Regions from separate parts of the Peribacillus sp. GL_122 genome, predicted to be linked through region 3. Evidence: predicted binding sites of a transcription regulator. Region 3 holds the regulator's gene; each other region holds the start of a gene.

Region 1 (11,194 bases), 2.4 Mb from region 3:
AAGTTTCTTCTTGTGTGATTCCATTAAGAGTCACATTTCCGGTTACATCGTATTCATCTTCATCCGTCTTCACGATTTTTGTTGATTTGAATGTTAAAGTAGGATTGTTTTCTACATCAAAGAAGTCAGCGGAACGCAAGTGATTATCCCGGTCTGCATTGCGTGTGTCAATACTGGCCACATCAACGGTAAAATCGATTTCTGCAGTTGTTAGATCCAATGGGTTTGCTAGAATGCTTGCATCGAACTTATTAAAACTTCCTTTTACTTTTGCGATCATCATATGTTTTACGGAAAATTCAATAGCACTGTGAGTCGGGTCGACTGTCCATTTTGTATTTGTCATGTTTATTCCTCCTGATTATTAATCTTGAATTTATATATCTTTAATTTGAGATATCTTAACTTAATGCAATTATAAGAGGTGGAAGCAATAGTGTCAACTGAAAGTTTTCCTTAATTTTGAAAACATGAAAAACCCTGTGCATTTTATTGGGCACAGGGTTTTCAGACTGTAGACAAACTCGATGAAAATCAAGTTTGTCTCAGTTTTTATGAAGGTTTATAAAACCTCGAACGTCGATTTCCACTCCAGGCACTCGCTTTCCGCGGGCGGTCCGGGAGCCTCCTCGGCGCGCTTTTCCCGCAGGAGTCTCGCACCTTCCGTTCCAATCAACTTTGTTTTAAAATTTTAGGTAAAACCCCTTTGTCTACAAACTCAAACCCTGTGCATTTATGGAGCACAGGGTTTTCTCTTAGAAAGGAGAATAAAGCTGACACCTTAATTAATTGACATGTTCTTTCTCTTCTTGATTAGTCACTTTACTCGGCCAAAAAGCACGGCGGCCAAGTAGGGCGGTGATTGCAGGAACAAGGAACGGGCGCACAATGAATGTGTCCATTAACACACCAAGAGCAGTAATGAGCCCGAATTGAACCAATACTTGAATCGGAAGTGTGGCTAGAACGGAAAAAGTCGCTGCCAAGATTATTCCGGCCGAAGTGATGACACCGCTTGTTTCGGCAACGCCCTTTCTGATGGCCTGCTGGATTGGCATCGTTTCTTTCTTACGCCAAATGCTTGAAACCATGAAAATGTTATAATCCTCTCCAAGCGCAACCAGGAATACGAAAGAATAAAGTGGAATTGTTCCCTCTATGGCATCGACACCCATGAAATAGTGCAGGATTATCCAACCTAAGCCCATTGCTGCAAAGAATGAGAGAATTACTGTCCCCATTAAATACACCATGGCTGACACAGATCGCAAGTAGGCTAAGAGGAGCAGGGAAATCAGGACGATGATGATCGGGATGATCATGAACTCATCGGATTTTACGGTATCCTTTTTATCGAATTGCGTCGCAGTTTGCCCGCCAATCCAAACCTTTTCGTCAACGGAAGATATATTGGCGGCCTTCAATTCTTTCTCCGCCATTGTGCGGATTTCCGGAATGGAATCAATGGCCTCGATAGCATATGGGTTCAAGTTGAATGTGACCTCATAGGATTGCAGATCTTTATTGGATTTACTTGTGACTGGATCGGAAACACTTTCAACAATATTCATCCTCTCTAATGCCGGCGCTAAATCGATATCTTCACCATCCGTATCGATAACCACTGTGGCTGGTGCCAGTTCGCCCGGTGAGTACGAGTCGGAAATAACAGAATAGCCTTCACGGGAGTTCATATCTTCAGGGAAGGAAGAGAGAATATCATATGAATATTTTATTTGTGAAGAATATCCAGCTAAAACACTGAAGATGATCAGGCATGTAAGAATGACAGTCCATGGCTTGGTCGTGACGATATGACCAAGCCATTTACCGATGCGGCCATCTTTATGCTTTTTGACGGCTTTTCCCTTTTTCTTAGCCCGTGCTTCTTCCATTTCAGGAGTACGCGGAACGATCGGGAAGAAGGAAGCCCTTCCGAATACAGAAAGCAATGCCGGTACAAGTGTTAAAGCTGCCAGCATCATGATTAAAATGGACAAGCTGAATGGTACAGCGAAACGGTGGTAGGCTCCGTATTTGGCTACAAGCAATGTTAGCAGGGAGATGACGATCGTAAGTCCGCTCATCGCAATGGCGCCTGATGAATCTTTAAATGCGGCGATCATGGCTTTCCGTTTGCTTTCATGATTCCTTAATTCACTTCTGTAGTGAGAAATTAAAAATAGACAATAATCCGTTCCGGCACCGAATAATAATACGGTCATTATTGAAATTGCCTGTGAATCGACTGTAATCCAACCATGGTCTGCCATGAATCCAAGAATAGGGCTCGTGACAATATAGGCGAAGCCTACTCCGATTAGAGGAATGATGGCTAAAAGCGGGGAGCGGTAAATGAGTAATAAGACGACAAGTACAAGTATTACTGTCGCTAATAGTAATTTGAAATCAGCACCTGAAAATAAACCGGTTGCATCGACGGATATCCCTACAGGGCCTGTCACTCGAAGGGATAATTCATCTGAATCTGTCGGGACCTTGAATGGGTCCGATCCAATGCGTTCCGATACTTGCTCATTAATGCTTTCAAGATTTTTTTCGAGAATTTCAGTCTCGGTCTTTTCTTTAAAGAAAAGCGGCTGTACGAAAGTCGTTCCATCTTCTGAAACCGATCCTTGAAGAGCAGGCAACGGAATTTCATGAAGCGGCGGTAAAAAAGATTGCTGTGTCAATGGGTTATCTGTCAGTTCTTTGGAAAGGTACTGGATTTCAGCCAAGTCGGCCTCTGTCAGTCCACTTTCCCGATGCCATGTAAGGAGGGCAGGTAATCCAGAGGATTTTGGAAACTCTTCTTTAATAAGTTCATCAGCCATGACAGAAGGTGAGTCTTCGGGCAAGTCTGCGGCATTATTTGCTGTTCGATCATTTACGGCAGGCAATGTGAAGGTTAATGCGATTGCTGCAATTATCCATACAGCAATGACAACCCAACGACCGGTTTTTCCAGTCATCATCCTGCTAAGTCTTCCTAAAATTGATTCGGCCAATGAAGGCACCCCGCTTTTTGAATTTTTTATCCTTAGTTCATTATAATGGAGCGCTGTTGTCATATACAAAAATGGGTATGCTTCCTCCATGTTTCTACTAAATGCTTCAAAGCTTTCTTATCATTATATGATTTACACCAGTTGTTAATGGCATAAACATATGATCAGCGATATATAGGGGGAATTTAACTAATTTCAATTAAATTTGAAGATTGAAGAGTGAAATATAGGGAAAAGGGGAAAGTATAGTAGTATTATGGCTTTTATTAACAGAGGAGGGATATTTTTGTCTGATAAATCCAAAAAACCAAATGATGAATCGAAAGAAACATTAACGAACAGGCAAGGGCACCCGGTAACGAATAACCAGAGTCTTAGAACTGTAGGAAACAGAGGACCTAGTACACTTGAGAACTATGATTTCCTGGAAAAGATCAGCCACTTCGATAGGGAGCGTATCCCTGAACGGGTGGTGCACGCCCGTGGTGCAGGTGCACATGGTTATTTCGTTCCGACCGGTAAAGCGGGGGAAGAGCCTATTTCAAAATATACGAGAGCGAAGGTTTTTCAGGAAGAAGGTAAAAAAACCCCGGTATTCGTGAGATTTTCATCTGTTATTCATGGAGGGACATCCCCGGAAACGTTACGTGATCCCAGGGGATTTGCGGTTAAATTTTATACGGAGGATGGAAACTGGGATCTTGTAGGCAATAACCTGAAAATTTTCTTTATCCGTGATGCCATGAAATTCCCGGATTTGATTCATGCCTTCAAACCCGATCCGGTCACGAACATTCAGGACGGCAGGAGGATTTTCGATTTTTGCTCGAGCTCACCTGAAACATTCCATATGATTACCTTTGTGTTTTCCCCATGGGGCATTCCAGCTAACTACCGCATGATGCAAGGGTCAGGGGTCAATACTTATAAATGGGTCAATGAGGAAGGGAAAGCGGTGCTTGTCAAGTATCATTGGGAACCGAAACAAGGGATCAAGAACCTGACACAGCAAGAGGCAAATGAAATTCAAGCTACGAATTTCAATCATGCCACACAGGATCTATATGAAGCGATCGAACGCGGGGACTATCCTGAATGGGATCTCAACGTACAGATCATGAGTGATGATGATCATCCTGAGTTGGATTTTGATCCGCTGGATGATACGAAAATCTGGCCGAAAGATGAGTTCCCATGGCTGCATGTTGGTACGATGGTTTTGAATAAAAACCCTGAAGACTATTTCACTGAAGTCGAACAGGCTGCATTCGGCACCGGTGTCCTAGTGGATGGACTGGACTTTTCTGATGACAAGATGTTACAGGGACGTACATTCTCTTATTCCGATACACAGCGCCACCGTGTTGGTGCGAATTATCTGCAATTGCCGATTAATGCTCCAAAGAAACCAACAGCCACGAATCAGACTGGCGGACAGATGCAATATGAAGTTGGCAGAGGCAGCCAAAGCCCCCACATCAACTACGAACCATCAACTGTCGGCGGCTTGAAAGAAGCCAAGCAGACGGGCAAGGAGTATACACCTATGGTGGAAGGGAAACTTGTTCGTGAGACAATCGATCGCCAAAACAATACGAAACAGGCTGGTGAAACATTCCGTGAATTCGAGGATTGGGAAAAAGACGATTTAATTTCCAATTTAGTGGCGGCATTGGCTCCTGCCGACAAGCGCATTCAGGAAAAAATGATAGCTCTTGCCGAAGAGGCCGATGAAGAGTATGGCCGCAGATTGAAAGAGGGACTGGCCGCGGCTTCTGAACATACGGACTCTTCAAAACCTCTGGGTGGGACGGATAACCCTGAGGACGCCGTTAGAAAAGGACATGAAGCGGATCCATATTGAGTGGGCTGAAAAGAAGCAAACTTCCCTTTAAAGGGGTTTGCCTCTTTTTTTTATGGGCATAATTGGAGGATATGTGGAATGCTCTTCTGATGATGCCTTGAAAATCAAGTAGGAAATTGATTGGCAAAAAACTTGATAATCATTTAAACTGAAACTACTCTATTTTTCTCTTATAAAGGAGATGAAAAAATGATTAAAATTCTTTCTGCCCTTTTCCTTCCTTGTCTTCTTGTCATGCTATTTTCAAGAGTCACCTATAACAATGTCGTGGGCCTTGTTTTAACTGTTGCCTTGATTACAGCTTCTGCATATAAAGGTTATACGCATACAAACTTATTGATCATCGTCGATGCCTTATCCCTGACAGTGGGATTTTGGTTATCAAAAAGAATGATGAAACGTACATCCAAGAGCGCCTGACACTAAAGGTGCTTTTTTTGTACTCAAACATGTCATTCCCCTCAACACATCATGAAGTCCATAAAACAAAAATAGAATGGATGTTCGCTTATTGCTGGTTTGTTTTAAGGCTAATGTGGTAGAATGTGTATATATGCTTTATTAAACCGGAATAAATAGAAGGGATATAGGCATGTCCCGTTTTCATATAAAAATATTTCAATAGGAGGCTATGCTTGGTGAAGGATAAGTTTGAGTTAGTCTCAAAATACTCTCCTCAAGGAGATCAACCGGCAGCGATTGAAATGCTGGTCGAAGGGATTAAGGAAGGCAAGGAAATGCAGACGCTATTGGGGGCAACGGGGACAGGGAAAACGTTCACCGTTTCCAATGTGATTCAAAGAATCAATAAACCGACTCTTGTCATTGCCCACAATAAAACGTTGGCAGGGCAGCTTTACAGTGAGTTCAAAGAGTTCTTCCCTAATAATGCCGTTGAATACTTCGTTAGCTATTATGATTACTACCAGCCAGAGGCTTATGTTCCATCCACGGATACATTCATCGAAAAAGATGCAAGCATCAATGATGAAATCGATAAACTGCGTCACTCGGCAACCTCATCTTTGTTCGAAAGGAAAGATGTCATCATCATTGCCAGTGTTTCGTGCATATATGGGCTCGGTTCCCCTGAAGAGTACCGGGAGATGGTTGTTTCCCTCCGAACAGGCATGGAAATAGACCGGAATGCCTTGCTGCACAGACTCGTGGATATTCAATATGAGAGGAATGATATTGCTTTCCAACGGGGGACCTTCCGCGTTCGCGGCGACGTGGTCGAAATTTTCCCGGCTTCACGTGATGAACATTGCGTACGGGTCGAGTTTTTCGGGGATGAGATTGACCGCATCCGTGAAGTCGATGCCCTGACTGGTGAAATTACTGGTGAACGGGAACATATCGCGATTTTCCCGGCTTCCCACTTCGTAACCCGCGAAGAGAAAATGCGGATAGCCATTCAAAATATCGAAACGGAACTGGAAGAGCGATTGAAGGAATTAAGGGAAGATGAAAAACTCCTTGAAGCACAGCGCTTGGAGCAGCGGACCCGTTATGATTTGGAAATGATGCGGGAAATGGGCTTTTGTTCAGGGATCGAGAACTATTCCCGCCATTTAACCCTTCGTCCCTCAGGTGCGACACCATACACTTTAATGGATTACTTTCCAGAGGACTTCCTATTGGTCGTGGACGAATCACACGTAACCCTTTCGCAAATCCGCGGAATGTTCAATGGAGATCAGGCGCGGAAGCAAGTGCTCGTCGATCATGGCTTCCGTCTGCCGTCTGCAAAAGATAACCGCCCGCTAAGATTTGAAGAATTTGAAAAAAAGGTACATCAATCCATATTCGTTTCTGCAACTCCGGGACCATATGAACTCGAACATACGCCAGAAATGGTTCAGCAGATCATCCGTCCTACCGGATTGCTGGATCCGACGGTAGAAGTGCGGCCGATTGAAGGGCAGATAGATGACATGATCGGTGAAATACAGGAGCGCGTCAAAAAGAACGAGCGTGTGCTCATTACGACCTTGACGAAAAAGATGTCCGAAGATTTAACTGATTATTTAAAGGAAATCGGCATCAAGGTCCAATATCTTCATTCGGAAGTGAAGACCTTGGAAAGGATAGAAATCATCCGGGAACTTCGAATGGGCAAATATGATGTACTCGTTGGAATCAACCTTTTAAGGGAAGGCCTGGATATACCGGAAGTGTCGTTGGTGACCATTCTGGATGCCGATAAGGAAGGGTTCCTTCGCTCAGAACGTTCGCTTATTCAAACAATGGGCCGTGCAGCCCGTAATGCCAACGGTCACGTCATCATGTATGCAGACCGCATCACGAATTCGATGGAACTTGCCATCAATGAAACGAGGCGGCGCCGTGAAATCCAGGAAGATTATAATAAAGAGCATGGAATAATGCCTCAAACCATTCAAAAGGATATCCGTGACTCCATAAGGGCGACTCATGTAGCCGAAGAAGGCGAAGAGTATAAAGAAGACCTTGCGCCAAGCCTCGCGAAGCTCCCTAAAAAAGAGCGTTTAAAAGTGATGGAGAGCATGGAAAAAGAAATGAAGGAAGCGGCAAAGGCACTGGATTTCGAGCGAGCTGCCGAGCTGCGTGATTTATTACTAGAGTTGAAAGCGGAAGGGTGACGAAACATGGCAATGGATAAAATTGTGATAAAAGGCGCCAGGGCCAACAATTTAAAGAATATTGATATCACGATACCGAGAGACAAACTTGTTGTACTGACCGGATTATCCGGATCTGGAAAGTCTTCCTTGGCTTTTGATACGATTTATGCAGAAGGGCAAAGACGTTATGTAGAATCACTATCCGCTTATGCTCGTCAATTCTTAGGCCAAGTGGATAAACCGGATGTCGATGCGATCGAAGGTTTGTCACCAGCCATTTCCATAGACCAGAAAACGACCAGTCGAAATCCTCGTTCAACCGTAGGGACTGTTACGGAGATCTATGATTATTTAAGGCTGTTATTTGCACGGGTCGGCAGGCCGACCTGTCCGATCCATAATATTGAAATCACCTCACAAACGATTGAGCAAATGGTGGACCGCATTCTTGATTACCCTGAGCGAACCAAGCTTCAGGTATTGGCACCGCTTGTCTCGGGCAGAAAAGGGACACATGCAAAAGTCTTGGAGGAAGTTAAGAAACAAGGATATGTCCGCATTCGTGTGAATGGGGAAATGCATGATCTCAGCGAGGAGATCACTCTCGAAAAGAATAAAAAGCATTCAATTGAAGTCATCATAGACCGGATCGTCATTAAAGAGGGTATCATGGCGCGGCTCGCAGATTCATTGGAAAGTGCTTTGCAGCTTGGCGAAGGCAAAGTCATCATTGACGTCATGGGTGAGGAAGAGCTGCTGTTCAGTGAACATCATGCTTGTCCATACTGCGGATTTTCGATTGAAGAGTTAGAGCCGAGAATGTTCTCCTTCAATAGCCCATTTGGGGCATGCCCAGATTGTGATGGCTTGGGGGCGAGGCTTGAGGTGGACCGTGATCTGGTCATCCCGAATAACGAATTAAGCCTCCGCCAACATGCGATTGCACCATGGGAGCCGACGAGTTCTCAATATTATCCGCAGCTCCTTGAAGCGGTAGCCAACCATTATGGGATAGATATGGATGTGCCCGTTAAAGATTTACCGGAAGAGAAGATGGATAAGGTCTTGCTTGGTTCAGGTAAAGATAAGATTTATTTCCGCTATAAAAATGATTTTGGAAGAGTGCAAGAAGGATATATTCCTTTTGAAGGAGTGTTAAGAAACATCGAAAGGCGCTTCAAGGAGACGAGTTCAGACTATATTCGTGAGCAAATGCAGAAATATATGTCAGAACATCACTGTCCGACCTGTAAGGGTCATCGATTAAAAAAAGAGAGTCTTTCCGTGCTCATTCAAGGGGTCCATATAAGTGAAACGACAGCTTTATCAGTGGAAGATGCGTTAGTATTTTTCGATGAGCTTGATTTGACTGAAAAGGAAGCTGCAATTGCGAGATTGATTTTACGTGAAATTCGTGAGCGGCTCGGTTTCCTGGCTAATGTAGGTTTGGAATATTTGACGTTGAGCAGGGCAGCGGGAACATTATCAGGCGGTGAAGCGCAGCGTATACGATTGGCTACGCAGATCGGTTCCCGATTGACGGGAGTACTCTATATTTTGGATGAACCTTCAATAGGGCTGCATCAGAGGGATAACGATCGATTGATCGAAACATTGAAGAATATGCGCGAAATCGGGAACACCCTGATTGTTGTCGAGCATGATGAAGATACGATGATTGCTGCGGACTATTTGATTGATGTTGGTCCTGGAGCAGGAGCGCATGGAGGGGAAATAGTGGCCGCTGGTACTCCGGAAGAGGTCATGAATAACCCTAAATCCTTAACGGGCCAATATTTAGCAGGGAAGAAATTCATTCCATTGCCATTGGAACGCCGGAAAAATGATGGCCGTGTCATTGAAATAAAAGGTGCCAAGGAAAATAATTTGAAAAACGTTAATGTGAAATTCCCACTTGGAGTCTTTACAGCCGTTACAGGAGTCTCTGGATCAGGGAAAAGTACATTAGTGAATGAGATCCTCCATAAATCGTTGGCTCAAAAGCTGAATAGGGCAAAAGCCAGACCAGGCGATTTCCGTGAGATCAAGGGAATTGAGCATTTAGATAAAGTCATTGATATTGATCAATCACCGATCGGCAGAACCCCACGATCGAATCCAGCTACCTACACGGGTGTATTCGATGATGTTCGTGATGTATTTGCCTCGACTAATGAAGCGAAAATCCGCGGTTATAAAAAAGGAAGGTTCAGTTTCAATGTGAAGGGCGGCCGTTGTGAAGCATGCCGAGGTGATGGCATTATCAAGATTGAAATGCATTTTCTTCCAGATGTCTATGTCCCATGTGAAATCTGTCATGGGAAACGTTATAACCGAGAAACTCTTGAAGTGAAATATAAAGGGAAAAACATTTCCGACATCCTCGATATGACAGTTGAGGAAGGCGTTAGTTTCTTTGAAAATATCCCAAAAATCAAACGGAAGCTACAAACGATTTATGATGTTGGTTTGGGTTATATCAAGCTTGGACAGCCTGCTACCACTTTATCAGGCGGTGAAGCGCAAAGGGTGAAACTTGCTTCTGAATTGCATCGCCGTTCCACTGGGCGCTCCTTTTATATCTTGGATGAACCAACTACCGGACTTCATGTCCACGATATAGCAAGGCTGCTCCAGGTTCTGCAGCGGCTGGTTGACAATGGGGATACAGTTCTGGTGATCGAGCATAATCTGGATGTCATCAAGACGGCGGACCATATTATTGACCTGGGACCGGAAGGCGGAGATAAGGGCGGAACAATCGTCACTTATGGAACACCTGAAAAAATATGTGAAGTTTCCGAATCGTATACGGGAAAATACTTAAAACCTGTACTTACCCGTGATCAAATTCGTATGGAAAATTGGATTGAAGAAAAAGAAACTCAGCATGAACATGCTTAAAAGAACAAGCCATCAGGCTTGTTTCTGTTTGTAGAAAAAAGGGGGTTCGGAACGGTCTCATTCCGAACCATCATTAAAAAAAAGACTAGATTATCCTTCATGTTTTTTTACTGTAATCCATTGGAATGGTTTTTATAAAAAACTGTAGGCAAACCGGCTTTTCTTCAAGTTTATCTACAGTCAGGAACAAGCCATCAGGCTTGTTTTTTTGTAGAAAAATGACGGTGCGCATTTAATCAATCGTTTGATTAAAGAATAGGAAAACAAGATATTTCCGGGGAAATCATACATCTTCCTTTTCGGAAATTGTCATTTCCCTTTGTCGAATGATGGGAAAAACGGTATTTATGAAACTTTTTAGATATCTGGGCGTATGTATGAATAAAATGATAGAAGAAAGCGAGGAATGTTCATGCAGGAGGAAAGAAAGAAAATCTTAGAAATGATTCAGGATGGAAAGTTATCAGCGGAAGAAGCCATGGGCTTATTGGAAGAATTAGATAAAGCCAGTCAGGAAAGTGAAGCTAAAGAGCAGAAATTGCAAAATGAATTATCGACGGTAGTCGTGGATAAGAAAAGCGAGGGAAGCACTCAGGATACGTTTAAGAAGAATATCCAGTCATCGAAAGAAAAGATTATTGATTTCGTTGAAAGTGCTTTTAAGAAAATCAAAGAAACGGACCTTGATTTCAATTTTGGGAAATCTGTGGAGGTCAGTCATATTTTCCAGCATGATCATGATTTCCTGAATGAAGTTGATGTGGATATAGCAAATGGGAAAATAAAAATCGCCGCATGGGACCATAATGATG
Region 2 (11,194 bases), 1.7 Mb from region 3:
CTCATCTAAAACGGATCAAGTGAATTCTTTGAGTGAAATGGATTTCTCCTTTACAATGAATGTAAAGGGAGTGGATAACATGAAAAAACGCAGACTAGGAAATTCTGACTTGCTAGTTTCTGAAATCGGTCTCGGATGCATGTCATTGGGGACTGTTGAAAATCAGGCATCCGAAATCATACAGGCCGCTTTAGATGAAGGAATCAATTATTTTGATACTGCTGACTTATATGATTTCGGTATGAATGAAGAAATCGTCGGAAAGAATTTAAAATCGGTCCGCGATAAGGTATACATAGCCACCAAGGTCGGAAACCGCTGGAATGAAAATAAAGATTCCTGGAGCTGGGATCCTTCTGGCGCCTATATTAAAACGGCTGTAAAAGATAGCTTAAAGCGATTGGGTACTGATTATATTGATCTTTATCAGTTACATGGCGGCACCATTTCAGACAATATCGGAGAAACGGTAGAAGCATTTGAAGATTTGAAAAAAGAAGGCTATATCCGACATTATGGAATTTCCTCGATTCGTCCGAATGTAATCAAGGAATTCACTGAAAAGTCTGAGCTTGATTCCGTGATGATGCAGTTTAATCTACTCGACCGCCGCCCAGAAGAGTGGCTGTCCCTTTTGGCCAACAACCAGATCAGCATTATCGCCCGTGGCCCCCTTGCCAAAGGGCTGCTCAGTGAAAAAATGCTTGAAAAGGCAAATGAGGATGGATACCTTGACTATAGCTATCACGAACTTAAAGATTTGCTTCCGCAAATAAAGGACAAACTTTCTGATAGGAAGTTGAATGAAACGGCACTTCAATATGTATTGTCACATCAAAGCGTTGCTACCGTTGTACCAGGAGCAAGCTCAGTACAGCAGCTCCGTGAGAACTGCCAGGCCGCTAACAGCCCTTCACTGTCCAAAACCGAGTTGGATATCTTGAAGCGGTTGACCAAAGCGAACAAATATGAAAGTCACCGGGAGTAAAAAGAATAGAACTAAACTAAATGTTTCAAAGGAATATCAGGACAACCTTTAGGCTGCACTATCTCCGTTTAACCAACGTGATAGGCAGCCTTTTTCCGTTCCTTCGTTTTTTTCGTCTTACTGCTTCTGTACCGCTTTCAAGTTTCCCATCATTCTAATCCCTTTCCAAACCAATTTAACTTCATACCAACGTTTTAACTTTTTCATTGGACATTCCAAAATTAATATTGTACAATTCAATTGTGCACAATTAAAAAATAAGAAGATAAGGGAGAAAAAATGATGACAAAAACATTATTTACAACGTCTGTAACAGTTGATGGCGGAAGAGAAGGAACGGCAATTTCTGCTGATGGCAACTTCACGGTTGATATTGCGATGCCTGGAACACCTAGGGCTAAACAGATGCCTGAAGCATCTAATCCGGAACAGCTTTTTGCAGCTGGATATGCTGCATGTTTTGATAGTGCTTTGCAATCAGTTGGTAAAATTGAACGCGTTTCTTTCGATTCCAAAGTCACTGCAAGCGTCAGTCTTTTGATGGGTGAGATGCATCAGTACAGCTTAGCTGTAACTTTGGCCGTGAAGGAATCCGGGGTCGACAAGGAGACATTCGAAACTCTTGTTCATAAAGCACATCAAATGTGTCCTTATTCAAAAGCAATCAATGGCAATGTGGACGTCGCCTTTGAAATAGATGTAGATTAAATCCGACAAAAAGACGCTTGGGGTTACCAAGTGTCTCAGACTGTAGACAAACTCGAAGAAAAGCGAGTTTGCCTGCAGTTTTTTATTTAAAAAAGTTGCAGTTGATTTCAGTTGAGACAGGCATGTTCTATTGTCGGTCTACAGTTTTTTTTAGGGTTATTCGTGTTCTATCTAAAAGAAAAACAACGTTGATTGGAATGAAAGGTACGAGACTCCTGCGGGAAAAGCGCGTCCAGGGGAGACCCCGCAGGCGCAAAGGCGCCGAGGAGGCTCCCTGGACGCGGAAAGCGAGTGCCTGGAGTGGAAATCATTTCACAAACCCTCTTTCAGAAATCCGTTCCCTTTCCGCCGACTGTCTGCCAAGCCTCATCAAAGCAAGCGCCTTTGGTGTCTCGGCTAGCCAGTTATTCGGCAGGAATGTCGCAAATTTCTTCAATCCAGTGAGTTTTCATTCCATATAGAAAGGTAAAAATTCTGAAGAATAACCAAGTCTTCTTTTATAGTCATGGTCCGGGGTACAGACCATTCCGAATCTCCTTTTGTCGACAAAAAGACGCTTAGGGTCACCAAGCGTCTTTTCTTTGCTAAAATTCCTGTAATGTTTTCAATAGTTGGAGCAACGAAGCTTTTAAATCCTCAACCACCTTCTTATCATCACCCGACATTGCCGAAATGCGATCTGGAATGAAACAGGCCTCTTCCTGTAAACCAAGTCCCTTTTCCGTCAACTTAATCATGACAGACCGTTCATCTTCAGACGAACGTTCACGGACAATCAAGCCATTCTGCTCCATTCGTTTCAACATGGGGGTAAGCGTTCCTGAGTCGAGGGCAAGGAGCTCCCCTAGTTTTTTTACTGTAAGTGTATCCTGTTCCCATAATAGAAGAAGAACAAGATATTGAGGATATGTCACTTCGAGTTTATCAAGCAGCGGTTTATATTTCTTCGTCATTTCCCTTGAACTTGCATAAAGCAGGAAACATAATTGGTCTTCCAGTACTTTTTCTATTTTACTTTGCATCATATCACCAGCTAATTGAAGTCCATCCGATATGAAAGCATATCGAACTTATCTTTAATATAATCGTTATACTTTATAAAATAAAGGAATATCAGCAAGGAATGGTCTTCCTGAACGGAAAAAGGGAGCCAGCCCTCTTAAAACTTAAACTGCCCCCTGTTCTTCATTTATAGTTCTTCCAGTTCAGATTGCTTTCACCCAATAGTTCTTCGAATGATTTATTCTTCTCCCGACGCTTTCTTTCTTCGCGTTTTTTTTCTTCTTCCGCTGCCCTTTTTTCTTGTTCAGCCTCATTAAGTTCCTTTTGCTTTTGACGAAGCTGGGACATGATATCTTGATTGATCATATCACCAAGTTTCAATGAAGATGAATCTTTATCTTGGTTTTTGCTTTGATTTTGATTTCGCTGCTGTTTCTTTTTCACCCTTAAAACCTCCTGGCCATTTATGAAATTATTATATCACGACTGCCGTTTTCCTCGTCATGGTTTTCAAACAGTGTTTTCCCATTTCCCTCATGGTAAAATAAAGAAAATCAACCGAGGAGGACCTCTCATGAAGAAATGGTGGTTTACACTGGCTGGAATCCTATCGTATATCATCGGCGTCGGCATTTATTTTTCCAATCGGATCATGTACATGAAAAAGAAGGAAGATGATTTTATCCAGAATCGTGAAATCATGGCTAAACGCCTGATCACGGAGGATTTTGATAATCTGCCTAAAACGGAAATTTGGGTATCGTCACCATCCGGATATTCCTTGAAATGCTTGTTTATCGAACCGCATGATACTAATAAGTGGGTGGTCATTTCTCATGGTGTGACGGAGAACAAAGTCAATTCGATTAAGTACATGAATATTTTTCTTAAGCGGGGCTTCAATGCTATCATTTATGACCACCGCCGGCATGGGGATTCCGGTGGCAAGACGAGCAGTTATGGACATTATGAAAAATTCGACCTGAAGGCCGTAATCGATGAATTGAAAAGACGTAAAGGTCCCGACCTTCATATTGGCATTCATGGAGAATCCATGGGGGCTGTAACCCTGCTTTTATATGCCGGAATGCTTGAAGATGGTGCTGATTTTTACATTGCCGACTGTCCATTTTCAAATTTCGAGGATCAGATCAAACACCAGCTTAAACATGTAGTCCCACTTCCCTCTTGGACCGTGTTTCCGCTTGGGCGTACGTTCATCAAACTCCGGGATGGGTATTGGACCAATGAAGTATCACCAATCGATTATATGAAAAATATCCGAAACCCCGTGCTCTTCATCCATAGTGAAAACGACAGTTTCATTCCCGCTTACATGACAGCGGAATTATATGCAGCAAAAGAGGGCCCAAAGCAGCTGTACATCGCTAAAAAAGGGGCCCACGCTCAATCTTATAATGAAAATCCAAAAGAATATGAAGATCAAATCGATCAGTTTTTAAAACTTGTCTGAGAAGAAAGAGAGGGAATCCAAGATTCCCTCTTTGCTTCATTTAGATTTTATTAAAAAAGCTCATCCTCGGATTTAAGATTTGATTCGGACTTTTTAATTGAAAGCTGTTCGCTTCCGGAACAAAGTCTATTTTCATGACTTCATCAAGAAAAATCATTTTTGATTTCTCCACATATAGAGGAATCCCGTTTGTTTCCACTTTTTCGGTACCTTCTTCAGGTTCGTTGACCCACCATAGCGCGGTCACACCACTTACCACGCAGCCACAGCCATCAGTATCATATTTCAACTGTAAATATCCTTCTTGTCCCTGTACTTTATCGACTATTTTCTCAGCCGCTGTTTCCGTCCATTCAATATACATGATTGCACGCCTCCCGATGTCTTTCCTTTCCCTATTATAAACGATAAAAACGCTTCTGTTAAAGAAACTGCCTGCTTCCTTTTGCAAGATCAGCCACACGAAGACCGTGCTAACAATGCCGATTCTCTTACGCCCCGTGATCCCTTTCATCACGATGCCGTTTCGAAAATGAAAGGCTGTCCCCTGGAACAGCCTTTCCGCTCATCATTCCATTATCCTTACATCCGCTATATCGGAAAGCCTGATATAGTGAACCTGCTGAAACCGATCAACGATATGAAGCTTTTGGGTGGGCTCATTATAATAATGGATCCTGCCGATTAACAGCTGATACCGGTTTCCTTCATAATGAGCAATCGTAACATCCTTTCTTTCCTCCATCGCTTCCCCCATTACCGCATTCATTTCTTCCAGTTGCTGCTCATCCAGGATGCGCTTCGTTTCATAGCCATCCTCCACCACCCAATCCCGCAGCATCTTCACATGCTCCGGTAACATCATCGATGTCCATTTGATACGGCCGCGATCACGAATCATTCTTTTCCCTCCCTTCAAAGTCACCCTTACGCCTTATGCCCACCAAGCAGCCTGCTTCGGTAAACGGCTGTACCCGCTTCCGTATACGAAACCGCACGCAATAACGATTTGGCTCCATATTTATGGCGGATTCGATCAACCGTGTAACTCAATTCCCGCTTCTTCCAGCGCGAAGCATCGAATAAAGTCAGCTGCATTTCGTTATCATCCACAATATTCGAGAGTCTGACCTCTATGCTCCGAACCGTTTTTTGCTTATAGTTCTCATGAAAAAGCTCCAGGCAAACTTTATATAACTCCATCGTAATGTTGGTAGGTTCGCTAATCGAACGCGAACGATGGAAACCTCCGCCAAACTCATCCTTGCTGTAACCAATGCTTAGGCTCACCGTTCTCCCTGCCTTGCGATGGGTGCGTGCCCTTCTTCCAACTTCTTCGCAAATTTCCAGCATGACCTGCTTTACCTCATGCTCCTCCTTATAATCCCGCAGCAGGATTTGACTTTTGCCGAAGCTTACCTGCCCTTCGATGATCGCTGCCCCCATATCGGATAAATCTATTCCCCACGCATGGTGGTAAAGCTGATTGCCCATAATTCCAAACTTCGCTTCAAGTAATTCAAGATCATAATTGGCAAGCTGCCCAACTGTAAATATCCCCATTCCATGAAGGGTTTTTTCAACGCGCCTGCCGATCCCCCACATTTCACGAAGCGGGGAAATCGGCCAAAGTTTGCTTGGCACATCCTCATACTTCCATTCGGCAATCCCTTTATGTTTGGCATCCAAATCAAGGCAAAGTTTTGCCATAAGCATGTTCGGTCCAATTCCAATTGCACAAGGGAGCTGTAATTCGCGTTCGATTTCATCCTTTATCTTTTCAGCTATCATCCGGGCATCTCCCCATAAAGAAGCGGCACCATCGACTTTCACAAAACTTTCGTCCACACTATATACGTGAATCGCTTCTTTGGGCACATAACGGTTGAACAAGCGGGTGATTTCCGTCGAAACCCTTAAATAGGTCGCCATTTTAGGTTCAACGACGACAATCCTCGGATCATTCGGGATCTCAAACATCCGCGACCCTGTCTTGATGCCAAATTCCTTCTTCATTTTTGGAGAAGCCGCGAGCACAATGCTCCCTGTCCTCTTCAAATCACCAACCACTGCCAGATAACAATCAAGCGGGTCCAGACCAAGCATGACTGCTGAACAGCTTGCATAAAAACTTTTCATATCGATACACATAATTGATTGTTTCGGCATCGTTCCATAATCCATCATTTCTTCACCCTAACAAGAATATACGTTCGCTTTTATTATATTCATAACTTTAACCGAATATACGTTCTTATTCAATGGAAGTTTTCATACAAATTTCTACTTTTTATTGTAATTTCCTTGAAAAATATAATCGATACTGAAAATGGATAAAATACCAAATTTAAACTCCATATCCAAATTGTTTTTTTAAAAGAGAATCATTAGTAGCTTGAATATTTTTTAATGGATCCTTATGCTCAGTTTTTTTAAATTCGTCCACCCTTTTCAACAGGCTTTCGTCCGCTTATATTTTAGTCTTACTGCTCATTTTTTGTAATGAAACTGTAACCAAATCTATGTCTAATTGTCATAATGGTATTGTAGGATAATATTGTTAAGAATTATAGAGAGATAGATAGAGAGGAAATGAAAATTATGAAGAAATGGATCGCTTCAGCTGCTGTTGCATCTGCCATGATGCTAACCCCACTGCAAGCCTTTGCAAATATTGGAGATCAAACCCTCAGACCCGGAATGACACACAGCGATGTCAAACAACTACAACAACTTTTAAAAACCAAAGGTTATTTCACATATACAGGTTCACTGACTACATATTACGGCACCTATTCTGTATCTGCAGTAAAAAAATTCCAAAAAGCCAAAGGGTTAACTGCCGATGGGATTGCCGGCCGAGGCACATTTAATGCGCTTGGTGTTTATAATGTCAATAATACAAGCCTGGTAAGCTATGCAAAAACCTTAATAGGCAAACCTTACAAATGGGGCGGGACGACACCGACTGGATTCGACTGCTCGGGCTTCGTCTATTATGTATTCCAGAAATCACAAGGAATTACCTTACCGCGTACAACATCATTGCTCTATTCCAATACAGGTTTAAAAGTATCTTCACCAGCTAAGGGCGATCTTGTATTCTTTGATACTTCTTCTGGAAGAACAGGAGTATCCCATGTTGGGATCTATATCGGAAATGGTCAATTCATTAGTGCTACGTCTTCTAAAGGAATAACCATCACGGATATGGATAATTCTTATTGGAAACCAAAATATTTAGGTGCGAAAACTTTATAAAATCAGGACAAGATCTTATTCTTGTAAGCGAATCCCCATAAAACAACCGGACAGAACCAAAGTGATTCAGTCCGGTTGTTTTATTTTATATATAATATTTCATCCGTTAAATCCTCTACTGTCACGATGAATGAAGAGTCTAAGTTTGAACGATTCATCATTTCGATATTATAAACATGCTCTAATGGTAAATGGACGACTTCGAGAACCATGAATCGCTGACTTTCCGCTTTGCTGACATGATTGATGGCAGCAGTGACCGCTCTTTGTTCGGCTAAGCTTTTTTCATCCGTCAAAACAAGAATCAGTTCCGCTTCCGCTTTCCCAGGAAATGATTTCTTCACCCCGCCCCGGTGCCATGGCTTCACTTTCATCCCGATTTCCAGGTCGGAATACTCGAGGTCATTACCATGTTGATCTTGAATATATGTATCATTGGTCACCTTATAATACGTCCCTTTAATCAAAATCCTTTTATCGTCCAGATCCGTAATGAAACCTTCTTCCCCCTTATCAATGACTTCCTCCATGTTCCAATCAGGAGATTGGCAGCTACCCAGAATAAGGGCAACGAATATAGAGATATAAAGGTTCACTATCATCTTCATACAAATCCCTCCTAATAGAAATAGACGAATTCCCCCTGAAATAGTTACCAAATTATTTAACATAGAAAACTTCGGTCATTTCAAAAAGGGGAATGTCATCGACATTCCCCTTTGCCTATCATTAGACCAACTTTCTCCTTTTCCGGTATCGAAGGTCTAGCCTACTTTTTAAAAAATGCTTTTTTTCCTAATGTTTCAGTGATCTTTGGAAACATGTTATACCATTTCCCAGCTAAATTCATCCAGCCAGGGAGATTGATTTCCCTCTTATTGGTCAGCATCGCCGCTACGATTTTGGCAGCGACATCTCCAGGCTTAAGCATGAATTTTTCAACATTCTTTAAGTATGTACCTGATTCATCCGCAATGTTAAAGAAATTCGTTTCTATAGGGCCAGGATTGACGGTAGTCACAAAAACATGATCATCCATCAGCTCGAGCCGAAGTGCGTTTGAATAACCAAGAACAGCGAACTTGGTCGAAGAGTACAATGTTGATTTAGGAGTGGCGATTTTACCGGCCTGTGAAGCTATGTTGATGATATGCCCCGCTTTTCTCTGCTTCATATACGGGAGAACCAGCTTTGTGCAGGCCATTAATCCAATGACGTTGACAGCAAACATTGCTTTCGTTTCATTTAATTCCGTATCCTGTGCTTCTTTAAATGTGCCGAAACCAGCATTGTTGACCAACACATCCACTTCTCCTATTTGCGCATGGATATCATTAAATACATTTGTCACCTGATCAGTATCTGCAACATCAAGCTTATAGGCATATGCATCAATCCCATATTGGGTGATCAGTTCATTCTTTAGCTGCAGTAATTTATCCAGGCTTCTGGCCAAGAGGACGAGACGGGCTCCCTGCTTTGCACTTTGAATGGCAACTTCCTTGCCAATCCCTCCGGAAGCACCGGTAATAACAATAACTTTGCCTTGCAACTTATTCAAAAAAGTGAGCCTCCTTGCGAACATTAAGCGATTGAATACAGAATGACCCCTGATTGGATTTCTGTTTCGACTTCACCCAAGTCTTCTAAATAGTCCAGCTGTCCGACCGTTTCCGAAAGTGTCAGGCCCACTTCCTGAAGGTATACTTTCGGAAAAAGCTGCTGACACACTTCAAAGGCAGATAAAGGCCTATCTTGAAGCATGCTTTTCACCTGCATGGCACGGTTATGCTGCCGCTCAAATCGATATTGAATCAAGTCGGCAACCGCATCTCCTTCCACTTCAGATCCATGTCCAGAGTAAACAGTGGATATGGAAAAATCCAATAATTTCTGAAGTGATGCATTATATTGCAGTAACGGACGAGGCCTCATGCCTCCGGGAAGTAAAGGTGGTTCCATTAATGGATTAGGTGAGATCTTGGCAAGCAAGTGATCGCCTGCGATCATGACACCGTCACTTTCCCGGTAAAAAGATAAATGGCTTTGAGCATGCCCTGGAGTCTCGATCACTTTCCAGCCTGGAAGACCAGGGAGCTCATCACCCTCAGCCAAATATCCTTGAAGCTTCCGTTCACTAAGGAAACTGATTTCGTCGCGATTATGGATCAGTTTATTTTTCAACTCTTCTGCCACCCCGAACTTTGTGGCATAATCAAGGAAAAAACGATTATGGGTTTCAAGGAATTCATCACTGATAGTCAGCCAGCGCTGATTGTTTTTGTGTCCATAAACCGGGATTTCCTTTTCAAAGAAATCGAGTGCACCAGCATGATCAGGATGATGATGGGTTAAAATGATTTGTTCGATATCAGTCAGTTTCAGACCCAAATCCCCAAGCCCGTTAGTCAGGGCTTCCTTTGATCGTTTTGTTTTCACTCCAGTATCGAATAACGTTAAAGCATCACCTTTAACTACATAAACATTCACATCACCCACTGCAAACGGCGTGGGCAAAGCAAGTTTTGCAATATCTCCATTCCAATTCGCCATAATCTTTTCCACCTTAGAAAATTATATTTATATAAATCTTTTTATACGCTAAACAAGATTCCTAGTACACTTATCATGTATAATTACCATTTTACATGTATTTTAAATCACTGTCATTATTTTCACATAATTCATGTCTACTTTTTATCGTCCTTGCATATATTATCATTGACAGAGTACTGATATATCCTTCATAATCACAAGTAATTAAAGACGGCGTGGCATTGATTAAGGCCAAGTAAATTTATGATGGCGTAAAGAGAGTGAAGCTCGGAATGTGCTGAAAGGCTTCATCGCCCCCTCATTATTGAACCTACCTTATGAGCCTTCAGGAAAACCTGACGTAATTCCCGCGTTAGAGGATTCAAGTGCAGCTTTTCTATTTATTTGTTATGGAAAAGTTGAACAAAGGTGGTACCACGGAAGCTAGACCTTTCGTCCTTTATTGGATGAGGGGTCTTTTTGTTTTTTAAAAAAAGGCCGAAAATTTAAAAGAAAAAGGAGCGGGAGATATGAAAAAAATCGCGTTTATCGGAGCTGGATCGATGGCAGAAGCAATCATTTCGGGGCTGGTGACCCAACAGGTAATTGAACCAGCAAATATTTTTGTAACAAATAAATCAAATGATGAACGGTTTGATTATTTAAAGAACCAATATGGTGTAACTGCCACAAGATCGCTGCAGCAATTAGTACAGGATGCAAGCCTTGTCGTACTGGCGGTGAAACCGAAAGATATTTTAGAAACGATGCAATCAATAAAAGAATACATTCGTGAGGAAATGCTGTTCATTTCCGTTGTTGCCGGGGTTCATACAACAAGCTTGGAAGGAATCGCCAACAAGCGGTTCTCGATCGTCCGTGCCATGCCTAATACATCGGCAGCTGTAGGAAAATCAGCAACGGCCCTTGCGGCTAACGGTCATACGAAAGACTCGCAATTACAAACGGCGATTACCCTTTTTGAAACGGTAGGTACGGTGGCAGTGGTCGAAGAAACCCAGCTAGATGCGGTAACAGGCTTATCAGGCAGCGGTCCGGCTTATATTTATTACTTAGTCGAGGCATTGGAAAAATCAGCAGAAAAAATAGGTCTCGATTCCGAAACCGCCAAGCAATTGATTCTACAGACACTGATGGGTGCGGCCGATATGTTACAGAAATCACCTAAAACGCCTGCCGTACTAAGAAAGGAAGTAACTTCACCA
Region 3 (11,194 bases):
ACTGAAAAATGCGTCCTGGGACGCATATAGTTTCCAAATGCATTCACTCAATGACAAAGTAATCTGGGGAAAACGGATAGGATATTTTAAATCGCCGATTGACAATTGCAGGTGATTCAATATTACGATAGTGATCGTTTTTTTAATTCATCAGTAAATGGTCTAAGAAAACTGGTTCTGTGGGAATTGTATATGTTGGTTATTCCACTTCTTAACTAATGTAAGCTATGCTTTATTATAGGCTGACACAAAATTTAAATGGATTCTTTGTAATGAAATATAAAAAGAACAATACTAAAAAGCACAAACCATAATGGCTTGTACCTAAAATATATCAGCAAATAAAATAAATTGAATCTATGTATTGTTGCTCATTATTCCTTTATTTTCCTTTTTGTAAAGAAATCCTCGAGTTGGATACTAATCGTATATTTTAATGGCTTGAACCACTTTTCCTAAAATACGGACTCTATCATTTTTGATGTTATAGGTTTTTTCTTCATAAAAAGGATCCGTGCTGCAGGGAGTGAGTGTGATGTTTTCTTCATTGATATTCACTTTTTTGACTGTAGCATCGTGACCATTTACTAAAACCACACCAATTTTTCCGTTTCCGACGTAGGTTGTTTTTTCAACGAGAATCAATGATCCGTCTCTGAATTCTTTGTTCATGCTATTGCCATTCACTCTTAGGAAAAAATATTCTTTATTCGATTTTAGCATCGAATTTAATGTCGGCATATAGGCTTCAATATATTCATTGGTAAAATTAGGATCTCCAGCAGGGATATTTCCGTAAACACCAATTAATCTTACATTCTTTTCATTTAGGAATTCCATTCCAGAATTATTTCTAACGACAGGTGCTCCTTCAATGAGGTGGGATAGCGGTATTTCAAAGCATGTGGACATCATGCTCAATTTATCCATTAAAGGTTTATTCCGTCCGGATTCCCAGGCCGATACTGCCGTTGGGGCCACTTTTAATATATTTGCCAAATCTTCTTGTGTCATTTTTCTTTCTTTTCTTAACATTTTAATCCGTTCACCAATGTGCATATTTCTTCACCTCTTACTTGAATATACACTATGAGTGAAAGTGAGTAAACTTAAAGTGCGTGAATTTTGCGAAAAATTGTTGGAAACTATACTTCAAGTGTGATATTATTTTTTTAGACAGGTGGTGACAAGATATGACAAACGTTAAGTTCACACTTAAACAAGCGAGGAAGTATAAAGGATTAACTCAAGATGAAATGGCTAAAGTGCTGAAAATGGCCAAGAGGACTTACATTGACTATGAGCAATATAAGATTCCTTTGCGAATCGATAAGGCTTATTTATTTGCTGAATGTGTAGGATTCTCAATCGACGAGATCATTTTTTTTGACCCTCACCTACACTTCAAATGTAGTTGAAAGTTCAAGTGTACCAGCGTTTCTTCAACAGAGTGGCCATTCGGAATGTAAAGTCTAATCAATTACAATCCTAACTTCCATGGGACAAGATTCAAGGAATGATGGAAAGAAGGTGAACAAAGTGGAAAGGGAAGTTGCAGTAGGAGCTGCTGCCGTTAGCACATTTAAGATTGGAAGGAAATTCGTGGAGAGGTCATTGAGGAGATTATCGTACACGACGGTGTTGTCAAATTGGCTTATCACTGAAATTATTGATCCTGTTCTCAGGATGAAATACGCGTATGTAGGAGGGAGAATTTAAAGGAGTAAAAATCCAAACTTCTGGGGTGTTCCTTAATAAAAGGGCTGTATGCTGATATTTTATATAAAATAGACGATTGATACTGAGATCCCAATGAATGACAGCCAATTGCTGAGAAAAATTTTTATTTACTGAATGTATAGGTCGAATTTTCAAAACACCATGAATAGGAGCATTTGGACAATGGCAAATTCGAAGGAAAAGTTAATATGGATGAACAAGCCCTTATCCTTTGCAGGATAAGGGCTTGTTCTCATTTTTGTGAACTTGAAGCATCCCGATTTCCTCCGTAAGTACGTCTTCATAAAATGAAAAAGACTGCATACCTAAATGAATTGAAAGCGAATCTTCATACTTTATCTCCATTTTTAATGAACTTCTTCTAGTTTTTTTATCCCATCTTTATGAAGGTGGCAGGTAATGGTATGCAAAAGTACAATTATATAATAATGAAGGCTATGGAAGTCCTGGGAAGGAGGGCATTGATAATAGGATGAGTTCGAAAAAATACCATAGGATATTGGAGGAGATAACAATTGAAAAGGAATGTAATCAATTATGTCGTTTTTCTTGTCCTCATTCTAACCATATTAATTATGGCTAAGCCAGACATTTCCTCAGCAGGGAAATTGAAGCCGCCCTCCGAAACTTTCAGTCCAGGGGATTGGTTTCTTGGAAGCATTCCTCCTAATCTTGACAAAGAGAAACCACCAATCGTGTTTGTTCAAGGGAGAAACAGCAGTTCAACCAGCTGGTACGGTGAAACGGAATATCATGGGATCAATGATATGTATACTAAGGCGTATGAAGCAGGCTACCAAACGGTTTTTGTTCAGCTTCATGATTCAGCTGGAAATGGATCAGTGAGCCAATATGCTAATGGAAGGCTTTTAGCGCAAATGCTTTCTGAAATCAGTAACCATTTCGGGGGCGAAAAAGTAAATATTATAGCTCACAGCAAAGGGGGGGCAGACACCCAAGCGGCTCTAGTACACTATGGAGCACACCAATATGTTGGAAGGGTCATCACTTTAGCTTCCCCTCATCATGGTTCTTACCTTGCTGATTTGGCTTATAGCTGGTATGCGGGCTGGCTTGGTTCCCTATTAGGTCAAAAAGATGATGGAACTTATTCTTTACAAGTTGGTAAAATGGCGGAATTTCGTTCTGTCACGGATAACCATGTTAACTCTCGTAAAAACATGTATTTCACTGTGGCAGGTATGAACAGAGGCCCGGTTCTTTCAGCTTTATCAATGGGTGGACAATATTTATCTTCATATGGCGAAAATGATGGTCTAGTAAATGTATGGAGTACAAAAATACCCTACGCAACACATTTATTTACGGATCCCAACTTTGATCACGACAATATCCGAGTCGGTTCAGCTGTATTTTCAAGAATTGAACCTTATTTAAGGAGTACTTCCACCACTGGGATTCCTGGCTTTAATGTCAATTATAAAGAACGAGTTGAAGATGATGTCATTACAACCGCACTCGCTCAAACTGTTCTGGGTGATGTCCTGAAACAAAATGTTTGGATTGAACAAAGTTTCCATGTAAATGAATCAGCCCCGGGTAATATAACCATATATACAGCCTCAGATGATGTCGAGGTTGAATTGATTTCTCCATCCAATAAAAAATATTCACCTTCCTTAAAGGTTGATTCAGCCAAAAATGAAACTTCCTTTTTTAATGGTGCAACCATCCAAACATTCAATAGAAACAACCTCGAAATCGGTGACTGGAAAGTGCGAATGAAGACTAAATCGCCAAAAGACGCCTACCTGTTCACAGCACAATTTAACGAAAAGAATCCCATTACATTAAGTATGGCCGGAAAAGTTAAGCAAAAAGATGCAAAATTTTTAATAAAGAATCCAATGAATGATAAAAAAACGCCAATCAGCACAACATTTTTGGTTCATTTAGTAGATGAAACCGGTAATGAAATTAGTAGGAAAAGCTCTATTAAGGTAATGGAGACCGAAAATTTTACTGGTACCCTTCCAGAAGTGCCTAAGTCAGGTGTATATAATGTAACAATTGACGTCAAGGAAAAAAATGTGGATGGCAGTGAAAGAACCCGGACGCTGGTTCGTTCGGTTTATATCGAGAAATAGTGAAATGCCTTCTCTTATTGAGAAGGTATCAAATTCGAAGAAAAGTCAGTTTTCCGGCTTGAGCGTCGTGAATTTCTTCAATCAGGTAGGGTTTCATCCATTAAAATCATGGTTCGGGATAAGAGCATTCCGAACCTCCTTTTTTTACTAAATGAATACCTTTTCTTAATTGAAAAGGTATTTTTGGGGTAATGTTTAATGGTATGGTTAGCTTGGGAGTTGGTGATTCAGCCAAAGGAAACATTCAGGTCGTAATTGTTAAAATAGATATTAATTTGACGGATCCTTCGATGAGGATAGAAGCAAGTCGGGCTCCTTGTAATACTAGAGATTGATGAATTGCAGCGAGAGACAAAGGGTTTAATCTGTCTTATGATAAGTGCCTCTATAAGACAAAATACCAGTTTTAAGTGCAGCATAATTGCCAATGCTTGCATAGCCATAAAACCAGCCCATGAAAATCCCTGCAACCAAGTGATTACGATGACTGATGAAAATGGAAATGAATAAGCCAAGACCCAAAGCGATGGTAGGGATGAATTTTGGCTGAATATGAAAAATGACCTTAATAAGTTGAGTAAGAATCATGATGATCGGAATGGCTATTACCGCATCCCAAAAGTTTGTATGGATGGTTGGGAAGTCCATAATTTCACCACCTTAAATTGTAGTTTTCAATATTAATTTTCACTTTTTATCAAGGCTTTATACAATAATAAATAAATTCATATTTAAAACTAATAAATAAAAGGTTATGCAACCAGGTTTTGAAGATTTTCAGAGTTCAATTTTAAAGCCATCAATCCATATAATTATATGGATTGATGGCTTTTTCTGGTTGGCAGCGGGAATGGTTTAATAATACACGGAGCGAGCCAACATAAGTATGTTTATCTATAGTAAAAATAATGAACGAAATATCGGACTCATTTTTGATGGACAAGCTGTAACCTTTCTCATGGTTAAGAATACGATATGAATGAAAATAAACAGTAAAAAATAAAGTAATACCTATTAATGGGAGGTTCTATTGAGCAAGGAAACATTTATTAAGGAAATTGCTCCTTATGCCCAGAAAATTCAAAAGGAATTTAATATTTTACCTTCTGTTGTCATTGCACAAGCTTGCTTGGAGAGTGGATATGGGACAAGCTTATTAGCAAATCAAGGAAAAAATATATTCGGTACAAAAGGTGACTTTAAGGGTGAGTCTGTCATTATCCAAACAATGGAATACGTCAACTATGTGCCCGTTCAAGTATGGAACAAATTCAGAAAATACCCATCTTGGGAAGAAAGTCTTCGAGATCTTGCCAATCTATACGTAAAGGGGACGTCATGGAATAGAAGCCTATATACATCTGTCATTGGAGAAAAAGATTACAAAAAAGCACTCAAAGCAATAATCGATGCGGGGTATGCCTCGGATCCGAAATATACAGAAAAACTGGTGAACCTTATCGAAACAAGCGATTTAACTATATATGATGCAAGCAATGAGGAGGTTTATCATATTGTCAAAAAGGGGGATTCCATCTCTGCGCTTGCAAAAGCATATGGTTCTACACAAGTGCAGATTCAAAAGTGGAATGACTTGGTCGATCTTAACCTTATTAAAGTGAACCAAAGATTAAGAGTGAAATGAATTTTAACTGAGAGCGGTATTTTTTAACGCTCTCCTTTTTTATTTGAATGAACTTCTTGCCAAAGTACTTACATCCGTTATAAAAGATGTGATATTCCCATGAAAATGGATTCTATTAAAAAAATATATCAAAACCTACTCTTCCATATGCATATTGAGAGAATTCAGGACATAAATTAAACAAACAAAAAAAGCGCGGTTAGCGCTTTTAGTGTATTTGTCTATATAAGCCTATTACTTTTCCAAGTATCGAAACATCTCGTAAAATAATTGGTTCCATATTTGAGTTCTCAGGCTGAAGCCTTATGTAATCCGGTTCCTTAAAGAATCGTTTTACAGTGGCTTCATCATCTTCCGTCATGGCCACGACGATATCTCCATTATTGGCATTGCTTTGTTGTTTGACGATGACATAGTCTCCATCATGAATTCCAGCTTCGATCATACTTTCACCCATGATTTCCAGCATGAATACATGGTCATCATGTGGAACCATGCTTTCGGGAAGCGGAAAGTATTCTTCTATGTTCTCGATGGCCGTTATGGGCATGCCCGCTGTTACTTTTCCAAGTAACGGCACGTTCACGACATTGGCTTTGGGAATATTGTTCGCTTCCTCCGAATTCATTATTTCAATGGCCCTTGGCTTGGTTGGGTCACGTCTAATCAGGCCTTTACTTTCCAGGCGGGATAAATGTCCGTGTACTGTTGAACTTGATGCAAGTCCCACTGCTTCGCCAATCTCCCGTACGGAAGGTGGATACCCTTTTTGGCGAACCTCTTCTTTAATGAAATCAAGAATATCTTGCTGCCGTTTTGATAGTTTAGTCATTTGTGCACCTCTTCCCCAATGTTCTTTGCTATATTATAGCATGGCCCCCAACTCTATACAAACATAAGTTCGAATTTTGTTGTTGACTGAAACAAACGTTCGTATTATAATTTGATCATAACATACGAACGAACATTCGCTTTGGAGGGATATTTATGAAAAAATTATACAAAAATTATATTTATACGATTCTATTAGCGGGATCAGTATTCATCTTTTCAATTTTATTCTCTTGTACATTGAACAATGATCAAAAAAATGATTTCCTTTCTATAGAAGTAAGTGAAGGTGACACCCTATGGGAAATTGCCGAAGAATATGAAGAAGCAAATTTGACAAAAAAAGAATTCATTGGTTGGATAGAAGAGCATAATGGAGTCAGAGCGGATTCGATTAAACCTGGTCAAGTCATCGTCATTCCAGTAAAAGGGGAAGAACTTGTTCAGAATTTGGCCAGTGAGCAGTAAGCAGTGAAGGTAGGGTATTATGAAAGCGGTAATCTATTGTAGGGTCAGCACAGAAAAAGAGTCACAGGAAACATCATTGGCAAGGCAAGAAGATGAATTAGTCAAATTGGCAGAAAAGATGGATGCTGAAGTCATTTCCATAATAAAAGAACAGGCAAGTGGTTATGAGTTGAATAGGGATGGCATTTTTGACATGCTCGAACTATTTAAAACCAAAGAAGCTGAAGTACTATTAATCCAGGACGAAACAAGACTGGGAAGAGGAAATGCCAAAATAGCCCTTTTCCATGTCATCCTTAAAGAAGATGTGAAAATTTATACGCTCTCACACGATGGGGAACTTGAGCTATCTGATTCGGATGCGATGGTCATCCAGATAGTCGGAATTGTAGAAGAATATCAAAGGAAACTACATAATCTTAAAATAAAGCGCGGGATGATAAGGGCCGTTGAAAAAGGGTATCGTCCTCAAAAAAATCTTCAGAATCAAAGGAATTCCACTGGAAGGGACCGTAAGGAGATTCCTATAGAGGAAATTATTAAACTTCGAGCCAATGGATTGACATTTGCAGAAATCGCAGCAACTTTAAGGGGCTTTGGATACAATGTTTCTAAGGCTACGGTGAACAGGCGTTTCCTCGAACATCAACTGAATACACTGGAAAGTCAATCATAGAACTTGTAATTTCGCTATTTTTTTAATACCATGACAATATCCGCAGATTATGAAGGAGCGAAATTATGTTATCAAAAGAAAAATTAGCCCGTATTAATGAACTTTCTAAAAAGGCAAAGGCTGAAGGTTTGACGGAAGTTGAGGCAAAAGAGCAAACCCAATTGAGAAGTGAGTATTTGGAAACATTCAGAAAGTCCATGACCAATACGTTGGAGCATGTGAAAGTCGTGGATCCAGAAGGTAATGATGTCACTCCTCAAAAGATAAAAAATATAAAAGAAAAAAGAAACTTACATTAATAAAAGCTTGGATTCTTCTGATGGAACATTCCATTTGAGGATTCTATTAGCATTTTGGAGTAAAATGAGAGTGCATTCATGTATGTATTCTCCTATTTAGTTTAATCTAAATAGGGGACTTCTCTTATTTCTAGAAAATTGTAATATTGGGGCAGTAAATAGTGATTTTAGTTGTGATATTAAGCTTGTCACTATAATATAAAGAGGTACATTACAGGAAGGGATGTTTTTACGATATGTTAGATAAATTAGATGCACTTTCTATTAATACGATTCGTACATTATCGATTGATGCAATTGAAAAGGCTAATTCTGGCCATCCAGGTATGCCAATGGGTGCGGCGCCGATGGCGTATAAACTATGGACAGAATATATGAACCATAACCCGAAAAATCCAGATTGGTTTAATAGAGACCGCTTTGTTCTCTCAGCTGGTCATGGGTCTATGTTGTTATACAGCCTTCTTCATCTATCGGGCTATGGCTTATCTATCGATGATTTGAAAAGCTTCCGCCAATGGGGCAGTAAAACTCCAGGACATCCTGAATACGGACATACGGCTGGTGTAGATGCAACTACTGGGCCGCTTGGACAAGGTATCGCTATGGCAGTCGGAATGGCAATGGCAGAACGTCACTTGGCAGAAAGCTATAACCGCGATTCTTATAATGTGGTCGATCATTATACATATAGTATTTGTGGAGATGGGGATTTAATGGAAGGTGTTTCTGCAGAAGCCGCTTCATTAGCTGGACATCTACAACTCGGAAGACTTGTTGTTTTATATGATTCTAATGATATTTCCCTTGACGGAGACTTAAGTCAATCATTTAGTGAAAGCGTAGCAGACCGGTTCAAATCTTATGGATGGCAATATATCCGCGTTGAGGATGGGAACGATCTTCAGGAAATTGCTAAAGCGATTGAAGAAGCGAAAACCGATGATGCACGCCCAACATTAATCGAAGTGAAAACAGTTATTGGTTACGGTTCACCAAACCGTTCAGGTAAATCTGCTGTTCACGGCGCTCCGCTTGGTGCAGATGAGCTGAAATTGACAAAAGAAGCATATAAATGGACATTCGAAGAGGACTTCTATGTTCCGGAAGAAGTGTATTCACACTTCAATGAAGCTGTTGTTGATGCAGGCGCTCAAAAAGAAGAGGCTTGGAATGAATTGTTTAAAAATTACAAAGAAGCACATCCTGAGTTAGCAGAGCAATTGGAGCTTGCCATCAAAGGTGAACTGCCTGCTGAATGGGATCAGGAAATTCCAGTCTATGAAGAAGGTAAGACATTAGCTTCCCGTGCTTCAAGTGGGGAAGTACTAAATGCGATTGCCAAAAAGGTCCCTAGCTTCATTGGGGGTTCTGCAGATTTAGCCGGATCGAATAATACTGCCATAAAAGGTGAGACAGATCTATTACCTGGTAATTACAGTGGCCGTAATATATGGTTCGGTGTACGTGAATTCGCTATGGGTGCGGCTTTAAATGGAATGGCACTTCATGGTGGATTAAAAGTATACGGAGGAACATTCTTTGTATTCTCTGATTATCTACGTCCTGCCATAAGAATGGCAGCACTAATGGGACTGCCTGTAAACTATGTGTTCACTCATGACAGCATTGCTGTAGGGGAAGACGGACCGACTCATGAGCCAATCGAACAATTAGCATCATTGCGCGCAATGCCTAACCTAGGGGTAATACGTCCAGCTGATGGCAATGAAACGGCAGCAGCCTGGAAAGTGGCAATGGAGTCAACAAATAAACCAACTGCTCTTGTACTGACTCGTCAAGGCTTGCCAACAATAAAAGACACTTCCGAAACTGCGTATGAAGGTGTTTCAAAAGGTGCTTACATCATCTCTGCTTCTAAGAAAGAAGTAGCCGATGCATTACTTCTTGCGACTGGTTCCGAAGTGAACTTGGCTGTGGAAGCACAGAAAGCTTTAGCGAACGAAGGAATTGATGTTTCGGTAATCAGCATGCCATCATGGGATCGTTTTGAAACTCAATCTAAAGAATATAAACAAAGCGTAATCAATCCGGCAGTGAAAAAACGTCTAGCTATCGAAGTGGCTTCACCATTTGGCTGGGATCGTTATGCAGGTGATGAGGGTGAAATATTGGCCATCAATCATTTTGGAGCTTCTGCACCAGGCGGTAAAATCATGGAGGAATTCGGTTTCACTGTAGAAAATGTAGTTGCTCGAGTTAAGGAAATGCTTAAATAATAGTAATGGGGACTGACACCAATTGGATTGGTGTCAGTTTTTTTACCAAATACAATCCTATATTATATTGAATGTGTTCCTATTCTAAAGGATATCTTCCATTCGACAAAAAAAGAAGAAAATTTCTCCAACAAACAACATATCTTTTTAGTTTGTCAATATATAATGAGAATAAATAAATTTCGTTTAAATGTGTCAGTTAAAGGGGAAAGTCATCAATAGTGGAAAATAGTGGAGAGGGTCCTGGTGGTTAGATATTTTCGTGACCAAAATAGGAGAGCTAGGAGGCATTGGCTGATGAGAACCTATCAAATTTATTTAATCGAAGATGAATTTGCCCATCATTATTATGGAAGAGAAAAGCTATTTTTCAATTTGTTTTTGGAGTATATTCAAGCAAGGGGCAGACTGAAGAGTATTTTGCAAAAACAAATCGAATATGTCACCAAAACAGTCCCGATTAACCAGTTGCAGGTAGCTATTGAACAACGTTTGCAAAAAAAGATGAATTATTGGACTCAAAATGGAAAATACTATTTAGAAAAAACAAACGGAACAAGTAAAGCCGTTTTAATCATTCAAAATGAGTCCATTACTCTTAAAGCTGAAGGAGATTATGAAGCGGAGACCGCTTTCTTTGAAAGTATTCGAAAATATGAAGCGAGTTTTCTGGCCATTGATTTCGAACATGAAAAATACGGTTGGTTAAAACCGATAAAAGAAAGAAAATTTGTCTAAATGGGGGACTTTTCGGTAGCGGGTATTGTATAATAACCTTTGGTCTAGTACACTGATGTTAGACAACATGAAGGAGGAAATAGTATGTGGGTTTACATTCTAGTTGGCGTACTGGCATTGATTGCTGGAGTAGTGCTGGGATTTTTCATCGCTCGTAAATACATGATGGATTACTTAAAGAAAAATCCGCCAATTAACGAACAGATGTTGAAAATGATGATGATGCAAATGGGTATGAAACCATCCCAAAAGAAAATTAATCAAATGATGAGCGCCATGAATAAACAACAAACAAAATAAGATAGCATGAAACTTTGATATATCAATGTTCTTGGAAGATTGGATGCAAAATTTTATATAATATCGAACTGGTTGATCCATTTAGACTGAATTCTTCCACCGATTTTATATAAAATTTTGGTTTATCTTTCATTTTTGTTTCTTAAGCC

The links. The regulator LexA, encoded in region 3, represses DNA repair genes until DNA is damaged. The targets are predictions, from matches to a motif close to CGAACATATGTTCG.
Region 1: a site for LexA is predicted at 5,366-5,379, ahead of uvrB (excinuclease ABC subunit UvrB). Genes of this name have one in related genera too.
Region 2: a site for LexA is predicted at 6,414-6,427, ahead of AC3ISB_RS18175 (Y-family DNA polymerase). Genes of this name have one in related genera too.

The regions. Positions count from the first base shown of each region.
Region 1 covers NZ_CM174415.1:5,419,765-5,430,958, reverse strand. Annotated here, with positions in the region: gene AC3ISB_RS26485 (YceI family protein) at 1-346, opposite strand, end outside; gene AC3ISB_RS26480 (MMPL family transporter) at 786-3,008, opposite strand; gene AC3ISB_RS26475 (catalase) at 3,265-4,872, shown strand; gene AC3ISB_RS26470 (CsbA family protein) at 5,062-5,292, shown strand; gene uvrB (excinuclease ABC subunit UvrB) at 5,511-7,496, shown strand; gene uvrA (excinuclease ABC subunit UvrA) at 7,503-10,382, shown strand; gene AC3ISB_RS26455 (DUF4097 family beta strand repeat-containing protein) at 10,795-11,194, shown strand, end outside.
Region 2 covers NZ_CM174415.1:3,760,419-3,771,612, forward strand. Annotated here, with positions in the region: gene mciZ (Z-ring formation inhibitor MciZ) at 1-23, shown strand, start outside; gene AC3ISB_RS18135 (aldo/keto reductase) at 80-988, shown strand; gene AC3ISB_RS18140 (Ohr family peroxiredoxin) at 1,271-1,696, shown strand; gene AC3ISB_RS18145 (hypothetical protein) at 2,004-2,132, opposite strand; gene AC3ISB_RS18150 (MarR family winged helix-turn-helix transcriptional regulator) at 2,281-2,718, opposite strand; gene AC3ISB_RS18155 (YqkE family protein) at 2,882-3,142, opposite strand; gene AC3ISB_RS18160 (alpha/beta hydrolase) at 3,273-4,172, shown strand; gene AC3ISB_RS18165 (iron-sulfur cluster biosynthesis family protein) at 4,213-4,536, opposite strand; gene AC3ISB_RS18170 (YolD-like family protein) at 4,741-5,073, opposite strand; gene AC3ISB_RS18175 (Y-family DNA polymerase) at 5,100-6,359, opposite strand; gene AC3ISB_RS18180 (C40 family peptidase) at 6,774-7,433, shown strand; gene AC3ISB_RS18185 (DUF3221 domain-containing protein) at 7,514-8,041, opposite strand; gene AC3ISB_RS18190 (SDR family NAD(P)-dependent oxidoreductase) at 8,203-8,994, opposite strand; gene AC3ISB_RS18195 (MBL fold metallo-hydrolase) at 9,018-9,986, opposite strand; gene proC (pyrroline-5-carboxylate reductase) at 10,499-11,194, shown strand, end outside.
Region 3 covers NZ_CM174415.1:2,097,303-2,108,496, forward strand. Annotated here, with positions in the region: gene AC3ISB_RS10195 (LexA family protein) at 421-1,059, opposite strand; gene AC3ISB_RS10200 (helix-turn-helix transcriptional regulator) at 1,194-1,418, shown strand; gene AC3ISB_RS10205 (esterase/lipase family protein) at 2,316-3,848, shown strand; gene AC3ISB_RS10210 (hypothetical protein) at 4,209-4,496, opposite strand; gene AC3ISB_RS10215 (glucosaminidase domain-containing protein) at 4,879-5,493, shown strand; gene lexA (transcriptional repressor LexA) at 5,702-6,325, opposite strand; gene yneA (cell division suppressor protein YneA) at 6,481-6,792, shown strand; gene AC3ISB_RS10230 (YneB family resolvase-like protein) at 6,812-7,468, shown strand; gene AC3ISB_RS10235 (DUF896 domain-containing protein) at 7,534-7,767, shown strand; gene tkt (transketolase) at 8,004-10,007, shown strand; gene sirA (sporulation inhibitor of replication protein SirA) at 10,305-10,745, shown strand; gene AC3ISB_RS10250 (YneF family protein) at 10,830-11,045, shown strand.